DNA from 3 places in the Enterobacter sp. I4 genome. Region 1 is predicted to be linked to each of the others. Evidence: predicted binding sites of a transcription regulator. Region 1 holds the regulator's gene; each other region holds the start of a gene.
The links. Region 1 encodes sigma-54, which starts transcription at its own class of promoters, with help from an activator protein. Its sites were predicted from a motif close to GTTGGCACANNTTTCGCTNT; they were not measured.
Positions count from the first base shown of each region.

Region 1 (5,937 bases):
CGCCGGAGCGCGTAAAGGGGAAGATGATATCGCCATCGGCAATATTATCGGCTCGAATATTTTCAATATCGCGATCGTGACGGGGCTGCCGGCGCTAATCTCGCCGGGGCCGTTTAACCCGATGGTCTTCACGCGCGATTACGGTGTGATGCTGCTGGTCAGCGTAATTTTCGCCCTGCTCTGCTGGCGGCGAAAAGAGCAGATTGGCAAGGGCGCAGGCGCGCTGCTGACGGGTGGATTTATCGTATGGATGGCGATGCTTTACTGGCTCTCGCCTCTTCTCTCTGGGTAAACGGAAACGCATTATGTCGCAAATAGAATTGCAGCCGGGTTTTGACTTTCAGAAAGCAGGCAAAGACGTTCTGGAGATTGAACGTGAAGGTCTGGCGCAGTTAGATCAGTACATTAATCAGGATTTTAGTCTGGCCTGTGAGAAGATGTTCTACTGTGCCGGTAAAGTCGTGGTGATGGGGATGGGTAAGTCCGGCCATATTGGGCGCAAGATGGCGGCGACGTTTGCCAGTACCGGCACCTCGTCATTCTTCGTGCACCCGGGTGAGGCGGCGCACGGTGACCTCGGCATGGTTACGCCGCAGGACGTGGTTATCGCCCTGTCCAACTCCGGGGAATCGAATGAAATCCTGGCGCTGATCCCGGTGCTCAAGCGCCTTCAGGTGCCGCTGATTTGCATGACCAGCCGCCCGGAAAGCAGCATGGCCCGCGCGGCGGATATCCACCTTTGCGTGAAGGTGCCTAAAGAAGCGTGTCCGCTGGGGCTGGCGCCTACCTCCAGTACGACCGCCGCGCTGGTGATGGGCGATGCCCTTGCCGTTGCGCTGCTGGAAGCCCGGGGCTTCACGCCAGAAGATTTCGCCCTTTCTCACCCTGGCGGCGCGCTCGGGCGCAAACTGCTGCTGCGGGTTAACGATATTATGCACACCGGCGATGAAATCCCGCACGTCAGCAAAGAGGCCTCTCTGCGCGATGCGTTACTGGAGATCACCCGTAAAAATCTGGGCATGACGGTAATCTGCGACGATCTGATGAAGATTCAGGGCATCTTCACCGACGGTGACCTGCGCCGGGTGTTCGATATGGGAGTGGATGTCCGCACGCTGGGCATCGCTGATGTGATGACGCCTGGCGGGATCCGCGTCCGTCCGGGCACGCTGGCGGTAGATGTGCTGAACCTGATGCAGTCCCGCCATATTACCTCAGTGATGGTTGCCGATGGCGACCAACTGCTGGGTGTGGTACATATGCATGATCTGCTGCGCGCAGGCGTAGTGTAATGAAGGATAAGACAATGAGTAATGCGGGTGCATCCCTTGCAACCTGTTATGGCCCGGTGAGCGCCCACATGATGGCAAAGGCGGAAAATATCCGTCTGCTGATCCTTGATGTGGACGGCGTGCTCTCCGACGGTCTGATTTATATGGGCAATAACGGCGAAGAGCTGAAAGCCTTTAACGTTCGTGACGGTTACGGTATCCGCTGTGCGCTCACCTCCGGCATTGACGTGGCGATCATCACCGGGCGGAAGGCTAAACTGGTAGAGGATCGGTGTGAAACGCTGGGCATTACTCATCTCTATCAGGGGCAATCTGATAAGATGGTTGCCTTCCGGGACCTGCTGGGAAAACTGGCTATTGCGCCAGAGAATGTGGCGTACGTCGGGGATGATTTGATTGACTGGCCGGTAATGGCGGAGGTCGGTCTGAGCATCGCCGTGGCTGACGCGCACCCGTTGCTGATCCCGCGTGCTGATTATGTTACCCATATTCAGGGTGGCCGTGGTGCCGTCCGTGAAGTCTGCGATCTGCTTCTGCTGGCGCAGGGCAAGCTTGATGAGGCGAAAGGGCAATCGATATGAGTAAAACCAGACGTTGGGTTATCATTCTGCTTTCGCTTGCCGTCCTGATACTGATTGGCGTGAACCTCGCCGACCGCGATGATGCGCAAACGGACGTGGTCAACACGAGTGACCCTACCTACAAAAGCGATCACAGCGATACCGTGGTCTATAGCCCCGAAGGCGCGCTGAACTATCGCCTGATTGCTCAGCATGTAGAATATTTTTCAGATGACGGCACCTCGTGGTTTACCCAGCCGGTCCTGACCACCTTTGATACGGACAAAGTGCCGACGTGGTCAATCAAGTCTGACCGGGCAAAACTGACGAATGACCGTATGCTCTATCTGTATGGTCACGTTGAAGTCAACGCCCTGACTGCGGACGCTCAGTTGCGCAAAATTACGACGGATAACGCCCAGATCAACCTGGTCACCCAGGATGTCACGTCGCAGGATTTAGTCACCCTGTATGGCACAACATTTAATTCCAGCGGTCTAAGAATGCGCGGGAACTTACGCAGCAAAAACGCCGAGCTGATTGAAAAGGTTAGAACCTCCTATGAAATTCAAAACAAACAAACTCAGCCTTAAAGTTGTTATCGCCAGCGCGCTGCTGGCGGCCAGTCTTCCCGCGCTTGCTGTGACTGGCGACACCGAACAGCCGATTCATATTGAATCTGATACGCAGTCTCTGGATATGCAGGGTAACGTCGTCACCTTCACCGGCAACGTCGTTGTGACCCAGGGCACCATTAAAATCAATGCCGACAAAGTTGTCGTGACCCGTCCGGGCGGCGAGCAGGGCAAAGAAATTATTGATGGTTATGGTAATCCGGCCACCTTCTACCAGATGCAGGATAACGGCAAGCCGGTAAAAGGCCATGCCTCGCATATGCACTATGAGCTGGCGAAGGATCTGGTCATCCTCACCGGTAATGCTTACCTGGAACAGCTGGACAGCAATATCAAAGGCGACAAGATCACCTATCTGGTGAAAGAGCAGAAAATGCAGGCCTCCAGCGAGAAAGGCAAACGCGTCACCACCGTGCTTGTTCCTTCGCAGTTGCAGGACAAAAACAACGGTCAGGCTCCGGCACAGAAAAAGAGTAACTAATTCGCTATGGCAACATTAACTGCAAAAAACCTCGCGAAAGCGTATAAGGGCCGCCGCGTCGTCGAAGATGTCAGTCTGACCGTCAACTCCGGCGAAATTGTGGGTTTGCTTGGCCCTAACGGTGCGGGCAAGACCACCACCTTCTACATGGTGGTAGGCATTGTTCCGCGTGACGCCGGCAACATCATCATCGATGATGAAGACATCAGCCTGCTGCCGCTGCATGCCCGCGCGCGCCGCGGCATCGGCTATCTTCCTCAGGAAGCATCCATTTTCCGCCGCTTAAGCGTCTTCGATAACCTGATGGCCGTGTTGCAGATCCGTGACGATCTGACAAACGAGCAGCGCACTGACCGTGCGAACGAGCTGATGGAAGAGTTCCATATCGAACACCTGCGCGACAGCCTTGGTCAGGCGCTGTCTGGCGGTGAACGCCGTCGCGTCGAGATTGCGCGCGCCCTGGCAGCAAACCCGAAATTCATCCTGCTGGATGAACCTTTTGCGGGCGTTGACCCCATCTCCGTTATTGATATCAAACGCATCATTGAGCATCTGCGCGACAGCGGGCTTGGCGTACTGATCACGGACCACAACGTTCGTGAAACGCTGGCCGTCTGTGAACGCGCCTACATCGTGAGCCAGGGCCATCTGATTGCCCACGGTACGCCGCAGCAAATCCTCGAAGATGAGCATGTTAAGCGCGTGTACCTTGGGGAAGACTTCAGACTCTGATAGGGTAGAGGTTAAATCACGCCGAACCGGAGAAAAACGCGCTGAACATGAAGCAAGGTTTGCAATTAAGGCTCAGCCAGCAACTGGCAATGACGCCGCAGCTACAGCAGGCGATCCGTCTGTTGCAGTTGTCCACGTTAGAACTCCAGCAGGAGCTCCAGCAAGCGCTGGACAGCAATCCGCTGCTGGAGCAAACCGATCTTCATGACGAGGTAGATACCCAGCAAACGCAGGACACTGAAACGCTCGATACCGTCGACGCGCTCGAACAAAAAGAGATGCCGGACGAGCTGCCGCTGGACGCCAGCTGGGATGAAATCTACACCGCAGGCACTCCTTCCGGTACGCGTGCAGACTATCAGGACGATGAACTTCCGGTCTATCAGGGCGAAACCACCCAGTCACTTCAGGACTACCTGATGTGGCAGGTAGAGCTGACCCCTTTCTCCGATACCGATCGCGCGATTGCCACCTCGATTGTCGATGCCGTTGACGACACGGGCTATTTGACCGTGACGCTGGACGACATTCTGGAAAGCATCGGCGACGACGAGATTGAACTGGAAGAGATCGAAGCCGTTCTGAAACGCGTTCAGCGTTTCGACCCGATTGGCGTCGCCGCAAAAGATCTGCGCGACTGCCTTCTGATCCAGCTCTCGCAGTTTGCCAAAGAGACGCCGTGGATTGACGAAGCGCGGCTCATTATCAGCGATCATCTGGATCTGCTGGCGAATCACGACTTCCGCACGCTGATGCGCGTCACGCGCCTGAAAGAAGAGGTGCTGAAGGAAGCGGTGAACCTGATCCAGTCGCTCGATCCGCGTCCGGGGCAGTCGATTCAGACCAGCGAGCCGGAGTATGTCATTCCTGATGTGCTGGTGAGAAAACACAACGGCCGCTGGGTCGTTGAACTGAACTCCGACAGTATTCCTCGCCTGCAAATCAACCAGCAGTACGCCTCCATGTGCACCAGCGCGCGTAACGATGCCGATAATCAGTACATCCGCAGCAACCTGCAGGAAGCACGCTGGCTGATCAAGAGTCTGGAGAGCCGTAACGACACGCTGCTGCGCGTCAGCCGCTGTATTGTTGAACAACAGCAGGCCTTCTTTGAACAGGGCGAAGAGTTTATGAAACCGATGGTGCTGGCAGACATTGCCCAGGCCGTCGAGATGCATGAATCAACCATTTCCCGCGTGACCACGCAAAAGTATCTGCACAGTCCACGCGGCATTTTTGAGCTTAAGTATTTCTTCTCCAGCCACGTAAGTACCGAAGGCGGCGGCGAAGCCTCGTCAACGGCCATTCGCGCACTGGTGAAGAAGTTGATCGCCGCGGAGAACCCCGCGAAGCCACTAAGTGACAGTAAGTTAACCACCATGCTGTCCGATCAGGGTATCATGGTGGCACGTCGTACTGTCGCGAAGTATCGAGAGTCTTTATCCATTCCGCCGTCTAACCAGCGTAAACAACTGGTTTGACACAACCGATAAGGAAGACACTATGCAGCTCAATATCACCGGACACAACGTCGAGATTACTGAGGCTTTACGCGATTTTGTGAACGCGAAGTTCGCGAAACTTGAGCAGTATTTCGAGAGAATCAATCAGGTCTACGTTGTGTTGAAAGTGGAGAAAGTGACTCATATCTCGGATGCGACCCTGCACGTCAACGGAGGGGAACTCCATGCCAGTGCGGAAGGGCAAGACATGTACGCGGCTATCGACGGCTTGATTGATAAGCTTGCGCGACAGCTCAATAAACATAAAGATAAACTGAAACAACACTAATTGTCCGGGCAGTTAACGGGTGCAGGACGGCCTGTTGTGAAACACAACAGGCCATTTGTACGGTTAGCGCTTAGGTGAAATTATGATAAACAACGATTCCGCTCTTCAACTGAGCAACGTCCTTAACCAGGAATGTACCCGCAGTGGCGTTCACTGCCAGAGCAAAAAACGTGCGCTGGAAATTATCAGTGAACTGGCCGCAAAACAGCTGGGTCTGCCGCCGCAGATCGTCTTTGAAGCCATTCTGACCCGCGAAAAAATGGGCAGTACCGGCATCGGCAACGGCATTGCGATCCCGCATGGCAAGCTGGAAGAAGATACGCTGCGTGCCGTGGGCGTGTTTGTGCAACTGGAAACGCCGATTGCCTTCGACGCTATCGATAACCAGCCTGTCGATCTGCTCTTCGCGCTACTGGTTCCTGCCGATCAGACCAAAACCCACCTGC
Region 1 is NZ_JALBUO010000001.1:289,237-295,173, reverse strand. Features, by position in the region: gene MOQ06_RS01380 (calcium/sodium antiporter) at 1-292, shown strand, start outside; gene kdsD (arabinose-5-phosphate isomerase KdsD) at 306-1,292, shown strand; gene kdsC (3-deoxy-manno-octulosonate-8-phosphatase KdsC) at 1,307-1,873, shown strand; gene lptC (LPS export ABC transporter periplasmic protein LptC) at 1,870-2,445, shown strand; gene lptA (lipopolysaccharide ABC transporter substrate-binding protein LptA) at 2,414-2,968, shown strand; gene lptB (LPS export ABC transporter ATP-binding protein) at 2,975-3,700, shown strand; gene rpoN (RNA polymerase factor sigma-54) at 3,748-5,181, shown strand; gene hpf (ribosome hibernation promoting factor) at 5,204-5,491, shown strand; gene ptsN (PTS IIA-like nitrogen regulatory protein PtsN) at 5,574-5,937, shown strand, end outside.

Region 2 (5,937 bases), 1.4 Mb from region 1:
GCGATACCCGCTGTCGACGCGCCGAGGGTAAACGCCGAAAGCTTCACCAGGACGTGGTTAAGCCCCATTGAGCGGCAGGCAATTTCATCTTCACGGAGCGCCTCCCACGCCCGGCCAACCGGCATTCGCGTCAGCCGGTGCTTAACGTACAGCACCAGCACGACCACCAGAAACAGCACCGCATAGATGAAGATAAACTTCATGTTGGGGTTATAGGTCAGGCCGAAGAACTCGTGGAAGGGCACGCCGCCTTCCTTAGCGCGTCGACCAAACTCCAGGCCCAAAAAGGTCGGGGCCGGGGCTGAAACGCCGTTAGGCCCGCCGGTGAAGGTCAGCCAGTTGTTCAGCACCAGGCGGATAATCTCGCCAAACCCGAGCGTGACGATGGCCAGGTAATCCCCGTGCATGCGCAGCACCGGAAAGCCGAGCAGGGCGCCCGCGCCCGCGGCCATCAGCGCCGCCAGCGGCAGCATGCTCCAGAACCCTAAGCCAAGATACTGATACCCAAGCGCCAGGCCGTAGGCCCCAATGGCGTAAAAGGCGACGTAGCCCAGATCCAGCAGCCCCGCCAGCCCGACAACAATGTTCAGCCCAAGGCCGAGCAGGACGTAGATCAGCCCGAGAATGGCAACCGTCAGGACGTACTTGGTGGCAACAAACGGGAAGCAAATCGCCAGCGTGACGATCAGCGGCAGGATCCAGCGCATGCGGCTCTTGTACCCCGGCGGCCGGACGTACACCCCCGCGCTGTCAGATTCAAACCGTGCCTGTAGCCGTCTTCCGGCAGCCGTACCGGAAAAAGCGCTGAGCAAAAAGCGTCCCAGCATCACGGTGCCCGTCATCCACGCCAGACGTTGGCCGTCAAAGGTAAAGCTATAGCCATCCAGTATCACGCCCGCAATCGGGCCGAAAATAATCAGCGCGATCGTTCCGGAAAAAATCGCGTCCAGAATGCAGCGCTTCAGGGAAAATCCGTCAGAGGTCATCGCGTTGTTCCTTACACTTTAGCCACGACGGGGCGGCCCAGCAGCCCCTGAGGACGGAAGATCAGAATCAGGACCAGCAGGCCAAACGAGAACACGTCCTTGTAGTCCGAGTTCACCAGCCCGGAGAATTGCGCTTCGGCGATCCCCAGGATCAGCCCGCCGAGCATCGCGCCAGGCAACGAGCCGATGCCGCCAAGCACCGCCGCCGTGAATGCCTTAATGCCGATGACGAACCCGACGTAAAAATCGAAGGTGCCATAATTCATGGTGATCAGCACGCCCGCCAGCCCGGCCATGGCGGCGCCAATAACAAACACCAGCGAAATAATCCTGTCGGTATTGATGCCCAGGATAGAGGCCATTTTGCGATCCTGCTGCACCGCGCGGCACATCCGCCCCAGGCGGGTACGGCTGATAATCCAGGTCAGGACCAGCATGCCCGCGAAAGAGGCAATGAGGATAAAGACCTTGGTATAGGTTATCTGGACAAACCCTTCGCCCAGGTGGAAGCGCAGCACGCCGTCCAGCATGGTAGGTACGCCCTGCTGCCGCGGGCCCTGGCTGAGCTGGACGTAGTTTTGCAGGATCAGCGACATCCCGATGGCCGAGATCAGCGGAGCCAGGCGGGTCGAGTTGCGCAGGGGCTTATAGGCGATGCGCTCAATAGTCCAGCCGTAAACCCCGGTGACCACGATGGTGAATACCAGCGTCCCGAGGATCAGCAGCGGAAATGACTGGAGTCCAAAAAATGCCAGCAGGGCAAGGCCAATGGCCGAGAGATAGGCGGAAATCATATACACTTCGCCGTGGGCGAAATTGATCATGCCGATAATGCCGTACACCATGGTGTAGCCGATAGCGATAAGGCCATAGACCGAACCCAGCGTCAGGCCGTTAATTAACTGCTGAAGGAAGAAAGTACTCATCGTTGCGCACCTGAATGAGGGGTTACGCCGACGGGCAACCCCGTCGGCGTCGAGCAGATTCCGTCCCGTTACGGCACTTCTTTATACTTGCCTTTGTCGTCCCACTGGTACACCACATAGTCAGACACCCTGAGATCGCCTTTGCTGTCCCAGGCTTTTTTACCCATAACCGTGTCGACGGAATTGGCCTTCAGCCACTCGCTGGCTTTCGCAGAATCCGTACCTTTGGTGGCCTTAAACGCCGCCGCGATAGCCTGCACCGAAGCGTAGGCGTAGAGCGTATAGCCTTCAGGTTCAAATTTACCGGCGCGGAATTTCTCGATAACGGCCTTCCCGTCCGGGATCTGGCGGGGATCTTTGCCGAAGGTCATATAGATGCCGTTGGTATATTGCGCACCGCCGGCGGCGGTCACCATCTCCTCGTTGACGATGCAGTCACCGGAGAAGAACTTCGCCTGTACGCCCTGTTCACGCATCTGGCGAACCAGCGGGCCCGCTTCCGGGTGGCAGCCGCCGAAGAACACCACGTCCGGTTTCTGCGCGCCAATTTTGGTTACCAGCGCGTTAAAGTCTTTTTCCCCGCGCGATAGCCCTTCGTACATCACATCCTTGACGCCGCGTTTCGCCAGCGCCGCTTTGGTGGCGTCCGCCAGCCCCTGACCATAGGTGTCTTTATCGTGGATAATGACCACCCGTTTAGCGTTCAGCTTATCAATAATAAAATCGCTGGCGACCTGGCCCTGCTGGTCGTCGCGGCCGCACATGCGGAACATATCGCTCATGCCGCGCTCGGTAATCAGCGGGTTAGTCGAGCCGGGGGTGATGGATAATATTCCTGCATCGCTATACACCTCGGAGGCGGGCATGGTCGACGAGGAGCAGAAGTGGCCGACCACCGCGTTGACCTTGTCCTGATCGACCAGGCGGTTGGCAACGGCTACCGCCTGTTTAGGCTCGCAGGCGTCATCGCCCTGAACCAGCCTGATTTTCTCACCGTTGATCCCGCCTGCGGCGTTAATGTCTTTCGCCGCCTGCGTGGCGCCGTGCCAGTACTGATCGCCATAGGTTGCGTTCGGGCCGGTGAACGGCCCGGCCACGCCAATCACAATATCTGCCCGCGCGGAAAAGGCCGTCACCAGGCAGCCAGCCAGCACAAGGGAAAGGGACGTTTTGGTAAATTTAAGCGACATTATTATGTTCCTTAGCAAAGAGGTTTTTGCACCAGGTATAAACCCGAACGCCTGATGGCATCGTTAATCCAAAAACAAGAGCGAGAACAAAATGCACGTTAGAAGCAATCTCCTGCTTAATACGGCGAGGATCCTACGCACCGCGAAGCGCGCAGAACATTAAGCAAAAAGGTTGCCAGAATGGTTAATCCCTTGACCGGGTCACAGCATGTTGAGTATAGAGTGCCGTTTTATGCGCCTTTGCGGGATGACGTGAAATTACAGCGGAGATCACATCTCCTTAACAACAAAGCCCATAAGTTGTGCAAGGGTCACGAATTGCACGTTTATGCAGCAATAAAGACCTAAACTTCAGATAGGCACGCGCGGCGATATATGTCAGGATCGTTTTTTTTATCAGGAGTATCAGCAATGGCTGAAGGCCCATTAAATGAAAGCGAGATGGCGTGGCTGGAAGAGACATTAATGTCTTACGGTCACGACGATGCATCCGTGATTGACGTGTCCGAACTGGACGGCATGCTTACCGCAGTACTTTCCGGTCCCGTTGTGGTGGAGCCCGACACCTGGCTGGTGGCGGTCTGGGGCGGTGAGAAGTTTATTCCGCGCTGGAAAAACGACCGCGAGATGAACCGCTTTATCGATCTTTGCTTTAAGCATATGAACGATATTGCCGAGCGTCTGAGCGAATACCCGGACCAGTTTGAGCCGCTCTTTGGCTATAACGACGTTGACGGCCAGAGTTATACCGTGGTGGAAGAGTGGTGCTATGGCTACATGCGCGGCGTGGCGCTGACGGACTGGTCATCCCTGCCGGAATCGCTACAGGCCGATCTGGCCGTGATTGCGCTGCACGGTACGGAAGAGACCAGCGAGAAGCTGGATGCGCTGACCGAAGAGGAGTTCATGGCCAGCATTGAGAGCATCCAGCCTGCGGCGCTGCGTTTGTATAACTACTGGGTGGCTAACCCGCAGCAGCCGGAAGCGAAGCAACCGATCGTGAACGGGGCAAAGGTGGGTCGTAACGATCCGTGCCCGTGCGGCAGCGGGAAGAAGTTCAAAAGCTGCTGTCTGCACTGATAAAAAGGGGCTAAAAATAGCCCCTTATTCTTATCCCACTTCCGGCAGCATCCCCGCTGCAATCAATATCTGCACCAGAATAATCGCTACTCCGCAGCTAAACACCAGGCACAGCAGCGGCTTACCTCCCGCCACGCGATACCCTTGCTGCGGATGCTGCTGGCGGCTTTTCCAGGCCAGCAGGGAAGGCAGGAGCAGGGCCAGAACCGATAACGCCACGCCGGCATATCCCAGCGCCATCACAAAGCCGCGTGGGTAAAAAAGCGCGAAGGCCAGCGGCGGCAGGAAGGTCATTGCTCCCGTCTGTAAACGGCCGGCAGCGGTATTGCGGCGCTGGAGCAGGTCCGCCATGTAGTCAAACAGGCCGAGCGCCACCCCGAGGAAGGAGGTAGCCAGCGCCAGATCCGCAAACAGATGCACCGCCAGCTCTACGTGCGTAGAAGCCACCACGTTGCGCAGGGCAACCAGGAAACCGTTCAGGCCAGAGTGCTCCGCCATCAGGCCAACAAAGGTTGTGGAGTCAATGCTGCCCAGCGTTACCAGCTGCCAGAAAAGGTACGCAATCAGCGGTATGGCGCTGCCGATGATAAACACGCGGCGCAGCTTGCGGATATCGCCGTTCATATAGCTGACGATGCTCGGTACGCTGCCGTGAAAACCGAACGAGGTGAAAATGACCGGGATCGCCGAAAGCGCCAGGCCTTTCTCCAGCGGCATGGCGAGCAGGTTGATCTTGTGGACGTGCGGCGCCAGCAGCACCAGCATCGCAGCCAGGAAGAGGATTTTGGCGCTGAACAAAAAGCGGTTAAAGAGATCGACCAGCGACGTTCCGGCGCAAACCACGCCGCCGCCAGTCAGCGTAAAGGCAATTGCGCCCGTCTCCGGCGAAATCGATGTCCCGAAGCCGTCATTGATGCTTGACGCAATCAGCTCTCCGGCGCCGCTAATATAGGCGGCAGTCAGCGCGTACATCAGGAACATCATGCTAAAACCGGCGATCCACTGCCCGTAGCGTCCAAGGTAGCGTGCCGCCAGCGAGCCCAGGCCGGTATCGGCGGGGACGTGCTGATAGACCTCCAGCAGCAGCAGCGCGGTGTAACACATCAGCGCCCACAGGCCGCCCAGCAGCAGTACGGTTACGCCAAACCCGACGCCCGCGGCAGCCAGCGGCATGGCCAACATTCCTGCGCCAATTGTCGTTCCGGCGACGATAAAAATACTTCCCAGAGTTCTGTTCTTCACGCTTTCCTCTACAACCCTTCGATACCGCAACCTATTCTGCGGCGCAGAGTAAGGGAAAAGCCCCATCTCGTCAAATCACCGTTACATAGGGTGTAATGATTAATTTACAAAAAGAAAAGGGGGAACCTGCGCCAGCGCAAGGCGCGTGGCTGAGGAAGCGTTTAGTCTGCCTTTTATTTGCGGGAGGTAACCATGTCAATTCACGGACACGATGTGCTTAATATGATGATTGAGTCGGGGGAACGCTATACGGAGCAAAGCCTGGTGGCGGCGATAGGTGCCCGCTTTGGCGAAGATGCGCGGTTCCATACCTGTTCGGCTTCGGATATGTCAGCGGCGGAGCTGGTGGCGTTTCTGGCGGCGCGGGGAAAATTTATTCCGGCAGAAGAGGGCTTTTCTACTCACGAAAGTAAAATATGCCGCCATTAAATAAAACGGTGCTGACGGGTCAGCACCGTTTTAACATTAATTCTGCGCGTCGAGGGTCGACAGCTCTTTATCAATAAAGTACAG
Region 2 is NZ_JALBUO010000001.1:1,647,969-1,653,905, forward strand. Features, by position in the region: gene livM (high-affinity branched-chain amino acid ABC transporter permease LivM) at 1-986, opposite strand, end outside; gene MOQ06_RS07835 (branched-chain amino acid ABC transporter permease LivH) at 998-1,912, opposite strand; gene MOQ06_RS07840 (branched-chain amino acid ABC transporter substrate-binding protein) at 1,981-3,102, opposite strand; gene MOQ06_RS07845 (YecA family protein) at 3,514-4,182, shown strand; gene tyrP (tyrosine transporter TyrP) at 4,213-5,364, opposite strand; gene MOQ06_RS07855 (YecH family metal-binding protein) at 5,617-5,853, shown strand; gene ftnA (non-heme ferritin) at 5,890-5,937, opposite strand, start outside.
Region 2: MOQ06_RS07840 (branched-chain amino acid ABC transporter substrate-binding protein) is a predicted target of sigma-54. The motif match lies at 3,263-3,282, and genes of this name have one in related genera.

Region 3 (5,937 bases), on a different contig from region 1:
AAAAGACGCCCGATAATAAAATGACAGTCTATTATTACAGGTTTATGACAATATTATTTCAACTGAATGAAAGATATATTACGCAGCCCGTAACAGGCACAGTAATAACAGGGATATTCTGAAGAAAAGATTGGGGAAGCACAAATGGGTGGGGGCCCTGCCAGCTACATCCCGGCACCCACGTCGTCTGCCCTGGCTGCTTCCTTCCGGACCTGACCTGGTGAACAGAGTAGCGTTGCGGGAGAACCAACAGAGCCCCCATTGAGAGCGTTGATAACCAACGCGCTGGCGCATTATCCCTGTGGTGCACCTCAATTGCAAGCCGTCGGCAACCGGATGCTGGATTATTGCGCAAACTGGCGAAGCAATCCGCGTTATCTTCGTTTACCATTGCCCTTCGCGGATTATTCCTCAGGAGTAACGATGGACGAACATGACACTTTTCCGCAGCGAGTATGGCAGATTGTGGCCTCTATCCCCGAAGGCTGCGTGACGACCTACGGCGAGGTCGCCCGGCTGGCGGGTTCACCGCGCGCGGCGCGTCAGGTAGGCGGTGTGCTGAGGCGGCTGCCGGAGGGGAGCACGTTACCCTGGCATCGGGTGGTCAACCGACATGGAGAAATCTCCCTGACCGGGCCAGATTTGCAGCGTCAGCGTCAGGCTTTACTGTCTGAGGGGGTGCAGGTAACCGGATCGGGCAGGATTGATATGCAGAGGTATCGCTGGGAGTACTGACGCCCTCTTCAGAAAGATGAAGAGGGCGAGAGGAAATTACAGCTGCGTTGGCGCCGTTGGCAGCGTCGGCTGATTGGTCTGAGTTGCAACAGGCACTTCAGTTTGCTGTACCGGGACCAGGGTCAGGTCGATTTTAGTGCCGCCTTTGTTGACCGCTTCCTGCACGGTATCGGTGATAAAGACCAGCTTATCGTTGATCGTTACCGCCGCGCTCAGGAGGATACGGGCGTTTGGCTGAACGTCAGACGGGTTGTACGGCAGTACGAAGCTGAACGGTGCCTGTTTACCCTCTGTACGAACTGCACGCTGTGCAAGCACTTTAGACGGTGCATCCGCCAGAGACGCATCGGATAACGTGACCGTTAAAACCGCGTCCGGCGGCAGAGCAACTTTCTGTTTGATCCAGATGGTACCGGACACGTTAGGCTGTCGAATAGCTTGCTGTGAAAGGGTGTTAATCCCGTTTGGGGTCGCCGTTGGTACCGCTACATCGGCACTCTTATCCGCACAGGCGGACAACGCCACCGCCATTGCAACACCGCTTAACATAGGCACGAGTTTCATTGAAGTCTCCTTATCATCAATGCACCGGCGGGATCGATCCCATCCGATGTCGTTTTATTCACATAACGTAAACAAGTGTGGCACAAATCACGGATTTATGCCTAATTTTGCCCAGGTATTAAGATAATTCCACCCATCGGACCACTATCGTTTCTGCGTTATACTCAGCCTATCTTTCGCCACGGCGTTTATTGAGGACGACTATGAGTCAGGCACTGAACAATCTGCTGACATTACTGAACCTGGAAAAAATAGAAGAAGGGCTTTTTCGCGGGCAGAGCGAAGATCTGGGGTTACGCCAGGTATTTGGCGGCCAGGTCGTAGGACAGGCGCTTTATGCAGCAAAGGAGACGGTTCCGGCAGACCGACTGGTGCACTCGTTCCACAGCTATTTTTTACGCCCCGGTGACAGCGCTAAGCCGATTGTGTACGACGTGGAGGTTCTGCGTGACGGCCAAAGCTTCAGCGCGCGCCGCGTCGCCGCCGTTCAGCATGGAAAACCCATCTTTTACATGACCGCCTCGTTCCAGGCGCCAGAGCCGGGTTATGAGCATCAAAAAACGATGCCCCCTGCCCCGTCGCCGGACGATCTGAAATCGGAAACCGACATCGCCCGGGCGCTGGCCCACCTGCTGCCTCCGCAGGTGAAGGAGAAGTTTCTGTGCGATAAGCCACTGGAGATCCGCCCCGTCGAATTTCATAACCCCATGAAGGGGCACACCGCTGAGCCCGCTCGCCAGGTGTGGATCCGCGCCAACGGCAGCGTACCGGCAGATTTGCGCGTGCATCAGTACCTGCTGGGCTATGCGTCAGATTTCAACTTCCTGCCGGTTGCGCTACAGCCCCACGGCGTCGGTTTCCTGGAAAAAGGGATGCAGGTCGCCACCATCGACCACTCCATGTGGTTCCACCGCCCGTTCGACATGAACGAGTGGTTGCTCTACAGCGTGGAAAGCACCTCAGCGTCCAGCGCCCGCGGGTTTGTTCGCGGGGAGTTTTATACCCAGGATGGCGTGCTGGTAGCGTCGACGGTTCAGGAAGGGGTCATGCGTAACAGGGGATGATGTTGCCCTCACCTCTCCCGCGGGTAAGTGAATACAGACTAAAACGGCAACCAAAGGTTGCCGTTTCGCTTTTTATTATGCGTTATACGCATTCTCACCGTGGCTGTTGACGTCCAGACCTTCGCGCTCCTGCTCTTCCGGCACGCGCAGCCCGACGGTCATATCCGCCAGCTTGTAGCCGATAAAGGCCACAACCCCCGACCAGACAACGGTAATGGCGATGCTTTCCAGCTGTACCAGCACCTGATGCATCATGGTCACGCCTTCCGCGTAGCCGACGCCGCCCAGGGACTGCGCGGCAAAGATGCCTGTCATTATGCAACCGATGATGCCGCACACGCCGTGCACGCCGAATACGTCACACGGATCGTCCACGCGCAGAACGCGTTTCAGCGCGGTAACGCCCCACAGCCCTGCCAGTCCGGCGACGATGCCAATCAGCAGCGCGCCGCCGACGCCCACGTAGCCACACGCAGGGGTGATACCCACAAGGCCGGCAATCGCCCCTGAGCAGGCACCCAGCAGCGAGGGCTTGCCGCGAACGGCCCACTCGCCAAATACCCAGGAGAGTATAGCGCCAGCCGTTGCCACAACGGTATTCACGAAGGCCAGCGCGGCGATTTCGTTGGCGGCACTGGCGGAACCGGCGTTAAAGCCGAACCAGCCAAAGTAGAGAATAGCGGTACCGGTGAAGACCATCGGCAGGTTGTGCGGCTTGAACGCTTCCTTCCCGAAGCCCACGCGTTTGCCAATCAGGTAGGCGCCCACCAGGCCTGCTACCGCGGCGTTAATATGCACAACGGTACCGCCCGCAAAGTCCAGCGCGCCATGAGAGGCCAGCAGACCACCGCCCCAGACCATGTGCGCGATCGGGATGTAGGAGAGGGTCAGCCAGACCACCACGAAAATCAGTACCGCAGAGAAGCGAATTCGCTCGGCCAGCGCCCCCACAATCAGCCCCACGGTGATGCAGGCGAACGAGCCCTGGAACGCGACATGGATATACTGATAGAAGCTGCCCATCACCGCGGTCAGCTCGATGTTTTTCAGCATCGCCCAGTTAACGTTGCCGAAGAAGGCGTTACCCTCGCCGAAGGCCAGCGAGTAGCCATAAACCACCCACAGCACGCACACCAGAGCGAACGTGACTGCAACCTGCGTCAGCATGGAGAGTACGTTTTTGCCGCGGATCAGGCCGCCGTAAAACAGCGCGATGCCCGGAATAGTCATGAACAGCACCAGCGCGGTGCAGATCATCATAAAGGCGTTATCGGCTTTGTCTGCCACGGCAGGTGCCGCCATTGCCAGGCCCGGCAGCAGCGCCAGCGACCCCAGACCCGTTTTGATTGTTGCTATCTTCATTTTCTCGATCCCTATCACTGTGTGCCAGGAGTTACTTACAACGCCGCTTCGTCGGATTCGCCGGTACGGATGCGAATGACGCGCTGAAGTTCGGCAACGAAAATTTTGCCGTCGCCAATTTTGCCGGTGTAGGCCGCTTTGCTTACGACATCAATCACTTCATCGAGCTGATCGTCCGCAATCGCCACGTCAATCTTCACTTTTGGCAGGAAGTTAACGCTGTATTCTGCCCCGCGATAAAGCTCGGCATGACCTTTCTGACGCCCAAAGCCTTTCACTTCGGTGACAGTCAGTCCCTGAATACCCATGGAAGACAGCGCTTCACGCACGTCTTCGAGTTTGAATGGTTTGATTACCACCGTAACCAGCTTCATAAATCCTCTCCTGTCAGAATTCGGTAATGGCCGCAGCTAACACGAAGGGGATATTGCAAAGGGTGTGCCAGAAATGAAATATGAGCAGGAAAGCGGCGCGGTGCGCGGTGCCCGGAAAGAGGCGAAAAAAAACGCACCATGACGGTGCATGGCGCGTTTCGGCTTTGCACCAACAGTTGAGTCTGTTAGCGCATTGCCTTGTTATGGTGCATCAGGCGCTGAGCGACTCTTCCTCGCGCGCGCTGGCGGCCAGCTCGTCGCCTGCCAGCTGCAACTGATACATCTGCCAGTAGCGTCCTTTTGCCTCCAGCAGATGGCGGTGCGTTCCCCGCTCAACGGCCTGTCCGCGGTGCAGCACCAGAATAGTATCCGCATCGACGATCGTTGAGAGGCGGTGGGCGATCACCACAAGCGTAGTGCGATCCCGTACGGCAGCCAGCGCCTGCTGGATCGCCTGCTCGGTGCCGGAGTCGATGCTGGCGGTGGCTTCGTCCAGAATTAACACCTGCGGCGTATCAATCAGCACGCGCGCCAGCGCCAGAAGCTGCTTTTGCCCGACGGACAGGTTGTTGCCCTGTTCACCCAGTCTGGTATTGATTCCCTCGCTTAACCCGCGCGCCAGATCCGCCAGCTGCACGGTTTCCAGCACTTCCCAGACCTGCTCCTGGGTAAAGGGCCGCCCCAGCGTAACGTTGGCGTAGAACGTATCGGCAAGCACCACCGGATCCTGCTGCACCATCGCGACGCCCCTGCGCAACGCGGCGTGGCTTAGCGACGAAAGCGGACGTCCATCCAGACGGATCTCCCCCTGCGTCAACGGATAGTAGCCCATCAGCAGGCTGGCGAGCGTGCTTTTGCCGCTGCCGGTGTGCCCGACCAGCGCGACGAACCCGCGCGACGGCACGTTAAGGTTGATATTCTGCAAAACAAGCTGGTCGTCGCGGTAGGCGAACGAGACATTATCAAACGCGATGGATCCGCTTTCCAGCGGGCGTTCGTCACTGCCGTAGGTCTGGCGCGGCCTGTCCATCAGTTCGAACACGCGCTCGCCCGCAACCACCGCCTGTTGCAGCATCGATTGCTGCGTGGTGAGTTCAATCAGTGGTTCATTAAGGCGGCCAAGGTAGCTGATAAACGCGTACAACACCCCAACTTCAATGGTTCCGCGCGTCGTCAGGCCGAACAGCATCAGCAGCCCGCACAGCACCAGCGCCGAGAAGAGGCTCAGCAGCGGGCGTAAAAGGAAACCGTCCAGGCGTAACGTCTGCATCCGCGCCATATAGTGCGAGCGGCTGGCTTCCCCCATTCGCTCGCCAAAACGCGCCTGCTGGCGAAACTGCTGAATAACGCTCATACCGTTGATCACTTCGTTGAAGCCATCATTGATATCCGCAAGGTAAGCGCGCACGCGGCGCACGATCGGCGTGCTGTAGCGCTGGTAAATCACCATCACGATCAGCACCGCCGGGAAAATGGTGATTGCCACCAGCGCCATCCGCCAGTCCAGGCTGAACATCGCCACCAGCATCGCGCCAATCAGCGCGGCACTGCGCAGTACCGTTGCGACAACGGTGACGTACAGGTCGCGGATCACTTCGGTGTCGTTGGTGACGCGCGAAATTACCTGCCCGACCGGCTGGGTATCAAACTCGCTCAGCGGCTGGCGCAGCGCGGCATCCATTACGTCCGTGCGCAGTTGCTGCACCACGCCCACGGCGGCCCGGTTAAACAGCAGTGACTGCGCGTAATGCAGCCCCGCCGCCGTCAGCTGTAGCCCGACGTATGCCACGCCCAGCCCGGCGACCAGGCCGAGAGGCAGATAGCTCTTCGCCACCATG
Region 3 is NZ_JALBUO010000002.1:104,266-110,202, forward strand. Features, by position in the region: RNA gene ffs (signal recognition particle sRNA small type) at 156-252, opposite strand; gene MOQ06_RS12830 (MGMT family protein) at 337-735, shown strand; gene MOQ06_RS12835 (YbaY family lipoprotein) at 772-1,299, opposite strand; gene tesB (acyl-CoA thioesterase II) at 1,503-2,363, shown strand; gene amtB (ammonium transporter AmtB) at 2,439-3,725, opposite strand; gene glnK (P-II family nitrogen regulator) at 3,761-4,099, opposite strand; gene MOQ06_RS12855 (SmdB family multidrug efflux ABC transporter permease/ATP-binding protein) at 4,311-5,937, opposite strand, start outside.
Region 3: glnK (P-II family nitrogen regulator) is a predicted target of sigma-54. The motif match lies at 4,152-4,171, and genes of this name have one in related genera.